Regions from separate parts of the Neobacillus sp. PS2-9 genome, predicted to be linked through region 2. Evidence: a T-box and tRNA genes for the amino acid it is inferred to sense, from the RefSeq annotation. Region 2 holds a T-box; the other holds one or more tRNA genes.
What was found. The T-box of region 2 lies ahead of RCG25_RS07265 (valine--tRNA ligase). A T-box ahead of a tRNA ligase gene usually reads a tRNA of that ligase, here a tRNA-Val.
Positions count from the first base shown of each region.

Region 1: it has a tRNA-Val gene. The T-box ahead of RCG25_RS07265 (valine--tRNA ligase) is inferred to sense a tRNA for this amino acid. The anticodon was not compared.

Region 1 covers NZ_CP133269.1:2,205,080-2,208,496, reverse strand. The annotation lists tRNA gene RCG25_RS11130 (tRNA-Trp) at 413-483, opposite strand; tRNA gene RCG25_RS11125 (tRNA-Tyr) at 488-572, opposite strand; tRNA gene RCG25_RS11120 (tRNA-Ser) at 594-686, opposite strand; tRNA gene RCG25_RS11115 (tRNA-Met) at 720-793, opposite strand; tRNA gene RCG25_RS11110 (tRNA-Ala) at 815-887, opposite strand; tRNA gene RCG25_RS11105 (tRNA-Pro) at 898-974, opposite strand; tRNA gene RCG25_RS11100 (tRNA-Leu) at 985-1,073, opposite strand; tRNA gene RCG25_RS11095 (tRNA-Gly) at 1,079-1,153, opposite strand; tRNA gene RCG25_RS11090 (tRNA-Leu) at 1,168-1,252, opposite strand; tRNA gene RCG25_RS11085 (tRNA-Thr) at 1,274-1,349, opposite strand; tRNA gene RCG25_RS11080 (tRNA-Val) at 1,586-1,661, opposite strand; rRNA gene rrf (5S ribosomal RNA) at 1,673-1,789, opposite strand; rRNA gene RCG25_RS11070 (23S ribosomal RNA) at 1,870-3,417, opposite strand, start outside.
Region 2 covers NZ_CP133269.1:1,479,527-1,482,943, forward strand. The annotation lists gene ysxE (spore coat protein YsxE) at 1-1,002, shown strand, start outside; gene RCG25_RS07260 (hypothetical protein) at 1,021-1,212, opposite strand; T-box leader at 1,373-1,608, shown strand; gene RCG25_RS07265 (valine--tRNA ligase) at 1,669-3,417, shown strand, end outside.

The sequences.
Region 1 (3,417 bases), 730 kb from region 2:
TAAGTTGAAAGTCTTCTAAAATAAAGGCTGTGTTAAATTTGACTGTTGATTTCCGCTCCAGGCGCGAGCGGTACGTGGGCGTTTCGGCGAGCTTCCTCGGTGAAAAGCTTATGTGGGGTCTCCCCTGATCCGTACTCCCACAGGAGTCTTCGTGCCTTCCGCTCCAATCAAAAGGGTAAACAAATCAACAATATTCTTTAACACAGCCTATTGAAAAAAGTAGAAGTGGAGCCCGTCTACATCGACGTTATCGGACTTTTTTTTAAAAAAGTAGAAGTAGAACCTGTCTCCATCGAAGAAATCGGATTTTTTATTGAAAGAAACAGGGTAAACAAATCAACAATACTCTTTAACACAGCCAAAATAAAAAAATTCCAAAGTACAAACTTGGAATTTACATAAGTAATATTGACAGGGGTAGTAGGAATTGAACCCACACCAAAGGTTTTGGAGACCTTCGTTCTACCTTTAAACTATACCCCTAAAATGGTGGAGGGGGACGGATTCGAACCGCCGAACCCGGAGGGAGCGGATTTACAGTCCGCCGCGTTTAGCCACTTCGCTACCCCTCCACATATTAATATTAGAAAAAATGGCGGAGGAAGAGGGATTCGAACCCCCGCGCGGTTTAACCCGCCTGTCGGTTTTCAAGACCGATCCCTTCAGCCAAACTTGGGTATTCCTCCATTTTTATAAAAAAAATTATATAAGTATTTTAATAGCGGCGGAGGGGATCGAACCCCCGACCTTACGGGTATGAACCGTACGCTCTAGCCAGCTGAGCTACACCGCCAAATCAGTTATATAATTAAAGTGGAGCCTAGCGGGATCGAACCGCTGACCTCCTGCGTGCAAAGCAGGCGCTCTCCCAGCTGAGCTAAGGCCCCAAAATATGAATGGTCGGGAAGACAGGATTCGAACCTGCGACCCCTTGGTCCCAAACCAAGTGCTCTACCAAGCTGAGCTACTTCCCGTAAAAATAAGTGGTGCCGAGGACCGGAATCGAACCGGTACGGTAGTCACCTACCGCAGGATTTTAAGTCCTGTGCGTCTGCCAGTTCCGCCACCCCGGCACTTATGGAGCGGAAGACGGGATTCGAACCCGCGACCCCCACCTTGGCAAGGTGGTGTTCTACCACTGAACTACTTCCGCATATAAAAATGAAATGGTGCGGGTGAAGGGAGTCGAACCCCCACGCCTTGCGGCGCCAGATCCTAAGTCTGGTGCGTCTGCCAATTCCGCCACACCCGCATTTGTAAAATCAAAAAAGGATGGTGCCGGCGAGAGGACTTGAACCCCCAACCTACTGATTACAAGTCAGTTGCTCTACCAATTGAGCTACCCCGGCATAGGTATAAAATAAATATTAGATTGTTCACGCTGTCTTTATAATCGTCATCCTGACCTCAGAAAGCTTATGCAAGTTGCAGCTCGGTCAGTATGCTGAAGTTAATTCAGGAAGCTTATTCGATCGTGCTCTACCAATTGAGCTACCCCGGCATAGGTTTAGAATGATTATTAGATTGTTCACGCTTTCTTACTCTAGCATTAGAATTACATCGGCGTAAATATTAAAAATATATATGGTGGAGGATGACGGGATCGAACCGCCGACCCTCTGCTTGTAAGGCAGATGCTCTCCCAGCTGAGCTAATCCTCCATAAATATATAGCCTGGCAACGTCCTACTCTCACAGGGACTTTCGTCCCAACTACCATCGGCGCTGAGAAGCTTAACTTCCGTGTTCGGTATGGGAACGGGTGTGACCTTCTCGCCATAGTTACCAGACTATTTTGTTAGAGAGATCGTTCTCTCAAAACTAGATAATGCAGAAGAAGTGTTTGTAAAAAACGAGTTCGCTTTAAAAATTGGTTAAGTCCTCGAACGATTAGTATCAGTCAGCTCCACATGTTACCACGCTTCCACCTCTGACCTATCAACCTGATCATCTTTCAGGGTTCTTACTAGCTTGACGCTATGGGAAATCTCATCTTGAGGGGGGCTTCATGCTTAGATGCTTTCAGCACTTATCCCGTCCGCACATAGCTACCCAGCGATGCCTTTGGCAAGACAACTGGTACACCAGCGGTGCGTCCATCCCGGTCCTCTCGTACTAAGGACAGCTCCTCTCAAATTTCCTGCGCCCACGACGGATAGGGACCGAACTGTCTCACGACGTTCTGAACCCAGCTCGCGTACCGCTTTAATGGGCGAACAGCCCAACCCTTGGGACCGACTACAGCCCCAGGATGCGATGAGCCGACATCGAGGTGCCAAACCTCCCCGTCGATGTGGACTCTTGGGGGAGATAAGCCTGTTATCCCCGGGGTAGCTTTTATCCGTTGAGCGATGGCCCTTCCATGCGGAACCACCGGATCACTAAGCCCGACTTTCGTCCCTGCTCGACTTGTAGGTCTCGCAGTCAAGCTCCCTTGTGCCTTTACACTCTACGAATGATTTCCAACCATTCTGAGGGAACCTTTGGGCGCCTCCGTTACTCTTTAGGAGGCGACCGCCCCAGTCAAACTGCCCACCTGACACTGTCTCCCACCCCGATAAGGGGTGCGGGTTAGAATTTCAATACAGCCAGGGTAGTATCCCACCGACGCCTCCACCGAAGCTAGCGCTCCGGCTTCTCAGGCTCCTACCTATCCTGTACAAGCTGTACCAAAATTCAATATCAGGCTACAGTAAAGCTCCACGGGGTCTTTCCGTCCTGTCGCGGGTAACCTGCATCTTCACAGGTACTATAATTTCACCGAGTCTCTCGTTGAGACAGTGCCCAGATCGTTACGCCTTTCGTGCGGGTCGGAACTTACCCGACAAGGAATTTCGCTACCTTAGGACCGTTATAGTTACGGCCGCCGTTTACTGGGGCTTCGATTCAGAGCTTCGCTTTTAAGGCTAACCCCTCCTCTTAACCTTCCAGCACCGGGCAGGCGTCAGCCCCTATACTTCGCCTTGCGGCTTCGCAGAGACCTGTGTTTTTGCTAAACAGTCGCCTGGGCCTATTCACTGCGGCTCTTCGAGGCTATTCACCTCAAAAAGCACCCCTTCTCCCGAAGTTACGGGGTCATTTTGCCGAGTTCCTTAACGAGAGTTCTCTCGCTCACCTTAGGATTCTCTCCTCGCCTACCTGTGTCGGTTTGCGGTACGGGCACCTTTTATCTCGCTAGAGGCTTTTCTTGGCAGTGTGGAATCAGGAACTTCGGTACTAAATTTCCCTCGCTATCACAGCTCAGCCTTTACGGAAAGCGGATTTTCCTACTTTCCAGCCTAACTGCTTAGACGCGCATATCCAACAGCGCGCTTACCCTATCCTCCTGCGTCCCCCATCACTCAAACGATAAAGAGGTGGTACAGGAATATCAACCTGTTGTCCATCGCCTACGCCTTTCGGCCTCGGCTTAGGTCCC
Region 2 (3,417 bases):
GTATTAAAAAATTATTATATTGAACCTCATTTTGTAGAGGATTATGGTACGGTACAAAAAATTTATTCCAATAAAGGTACGTTTGCCTTAAAGAAAATCAATCCCTCAATCGGGACTGATTTCATTCGCCATGTGCATCTTCTGTACCAAAAAGGATTTAATCGCATCGTCCCAATTTATCCAACAATGGACGGCAGGTATGCGGTGCTGCACGAAAATGACTTGTACTATCTCATGCCCTGGATGCCAAATGATTTAAAAGAAAACCGCGAGCAAACCAATCTGCAATTATTTCGCGAATTAGCGAGACTTCATACCCTTTCGGCAAAAGAAATCACTGTCAACAAAGAAGAACGAACAGAGCATTATGAAAAGACCATTCAAGAGATGGAAAAACAACAGGAATTCCTGGATGGTTTTATCGATCAATGCGAAAAAAAGACCTACATGTCTCCGTTCGAATTATTGTATTGCATGTATTATAACGAAATTAGCCAAGCGCTAAGGTTTTCAAAAACAAAATTTGAAGAATGGTACGAAAGCACAAAGGAAACCGAAAAGGCCCGTATGGTCATAACCCATGGGAAATTAGCTTCTGAGCATTTTTTGTATGATGATCGAGGATACGGCTATTTTATTAATTTTGAAAATGCACGTTATGGTTCCCCGATTCATGATTTGCTCCCTTACCTTTCTCGTGCAATTAATACCAGGCCGAAGCGGAGTGATACAGCGATCGACTGGGTGTACCATTATTTCAAATACTTCCCGTTTAAACCAGATGAGAAGCTATTATTCTTCAGCTATTTAGCTCTTCCCATTCCAATCATACAGGTAGCGGAGAGCTATTATCGAAAGCAGGGGCGAAAAAATGAGTTGAAATATGTCAGCCAGCTGCAGCACCGATACTGGCATTTAAAGAATTCTGAGTATATTGTCATGAAAATGACGGAAATCGAAAACGCACAAAAAGCAAAAGAAGGAGCCCAGCAGCAGTCATAACTCTGCAAGATGGGCTCCTTAAATAATGTCAAAATAAATGGATACAGCAAGGACAAGAAAACAGGTTAATAGTAATACATCAAATACGGTTGGTAAAAGCAGCGTCCGGATAAATTGAAAAATACTAAACGGAATAATCAATTGGGCAGCAAACCTTCGGCACATGATGAACCAAGGCTTGTATTTGTATTTATGAAAATTCCTCTTCATCCCAGAATCTCCCCCTTTGGGATTTAACCTTTATTTTATATATATTCCAAATGCCTATAGAAGTTCTCCATTAAATACATACAGTATAAAAAATAAAAAAATTGGTTATCATGATTGACGTCAAACCCTTTTTTTCGGTAGTATAACAATATAATTTAAAAAACAAGCAACGACAGGGAAGAGTACGATGCCATCCTACTTTTAGAGAGGGAAATCATTAGCTGCAAGATTTCCTAAGAGGAACATCAGAAGGTCGCCCAGGAGCTTCTTCTGCGAAAAGGTCAAATGATCTAATTAGTTGAAGACGGATGAAATCCGTTATCCCGTTAAGTGCCAATCATGTTTTTTGATTGGAAAAAAGGTGGTACCGCGAAGCAAACTCCATTCGTCCTTTTATGACGAATGGGGTTTTTTATGTTTCTGTGGAAACAGTAGTTTATGAAGGAGGAATTTTTGATGGAAACAAAAGAATTAACGATGCCAACGAAATACGACCCGCAATCGATTGAAAAAGGTCGTTATGACTGGTGGCTGCAAGGAAAGTATTTTGAAGCAAAGGATGACGAGGGGAAACAGCCATATACCGTTGTTATTCCACCGCCAAACGTAACAGGTAAGCTTCATCTAGGTCACGCATGGGATACAACCCTTCAAGATATTGTTACTCGTATGAAACGGATGCAAGGCTATGACGTGCTTTGGCTTCCTGGGATGGACCATGCGGGAATTGCCACACAAGCGAAGGTAGAAGAGAAGCTTCGCAGTGAAGGCAAAAGCCGTTACGACTTAGGACGTGAAAAGTTTGTTGAGGAGACATGGAAGTGGAAGGATGAATATGCTTCACACATCCGTCAGCAATGGTCGAAGCTAGGATTAGGCTTAGATTACAGCCGTGAGCGGTTCACTTTGGATGAAGGCCTATCAGATGCGGTTCGCGAAGTATTCGTTACCCTTTATAATAAAGGCTTAATTTACCGCGGCGAATATATTATTAACTGGGATCCTTCCACGAAAACTGCCCTTTCTGACATTGAAGTAATCTATAAAGATGTTCAGGGGGCGTTTTACCATCTGAGATATCCTTTAGCAGATGGCACTGGTTCCATCGAGGTTGCGACAACTCGTCCAGAAACGATGCTCGGTGATACAGCTGTTGCGGTTCATCCTGAAGATGAGCGCTACAAGCACTTAATTGGCAAAACCGTTATTCTGCCAATCGTTGGCCGTGAAATTCCAATCGTAGCAGATGATTATGTAGATATGGAGTTCGGTTCTGGGGCGGTTAAAATTACCCCTGCACACGATCCGAACGATTTTGAACTTGGCAACCGACATAATCTTGAGCGTATTCTCGTTATGAATGAAGACGGCTCGATGAATGACAAAGCAGGAAAATATAAAGGTTTGGATCGCTTCGATTGCCGAAAGCAAATTGTAAAGGACCTACAAGAACAAGGCGTTCTTTTCAAAATTGAAGAGCATCTCCATTCCGTAGGCCATTCCGAACGTAGTGGTGCAGTTGTTGAACCTTACCTATCTACTCAATGGTTCGTTAAGATGCAACCACTGGCAGATGAAGCAATTGCCCTGCAAAATAAAGAATACAAAGTCAACTTTGTTCCTGACCGTTTTGAGAAAACCTACTTGCGTTGGATGGAAAATATCCGTGATTGGTGTATTTCACGTCAGCTTTGGTGGGGACACCGGATTCCTGCATGGTATCACAAAGAAACAGGTGAAGTATATGTTGGTCACGAAGCACCAGCAGACGCTGAAAACTGGGAGCAGGACAAAGACGTATTAGATACATGGTTCAGCTCAGCATTATGGCCCTTCTCAACCATGGGCTGGCCGAACAAAGAAGCAGCTGATTTTAAACGTTATTTCCCAACAGACGTTTTGGTAACAGGCTACGATATCATTTTCTTCTGGGTATCCAGAATGATTTTCCAAAGCATCGAATTTACAGGTGAACGTCCATTTAAAGATGTTCTAATCCATGGTCTTGTTCGTGATGAACAGGGACGTAAAATGAGTAAATCACTTGGTAACGGTGTGGACCCAATGGATGTCATTGATCAATATGGGGCAGACTCCTTACGATACTTCTTATCGACTGGATCGTCTCCAGGTCAGGATTTACGCTACAGCACCGAAAAAGTTGAAGCAACCTGGAACTTTGCTAATAAAATTTGGAATGCTTCT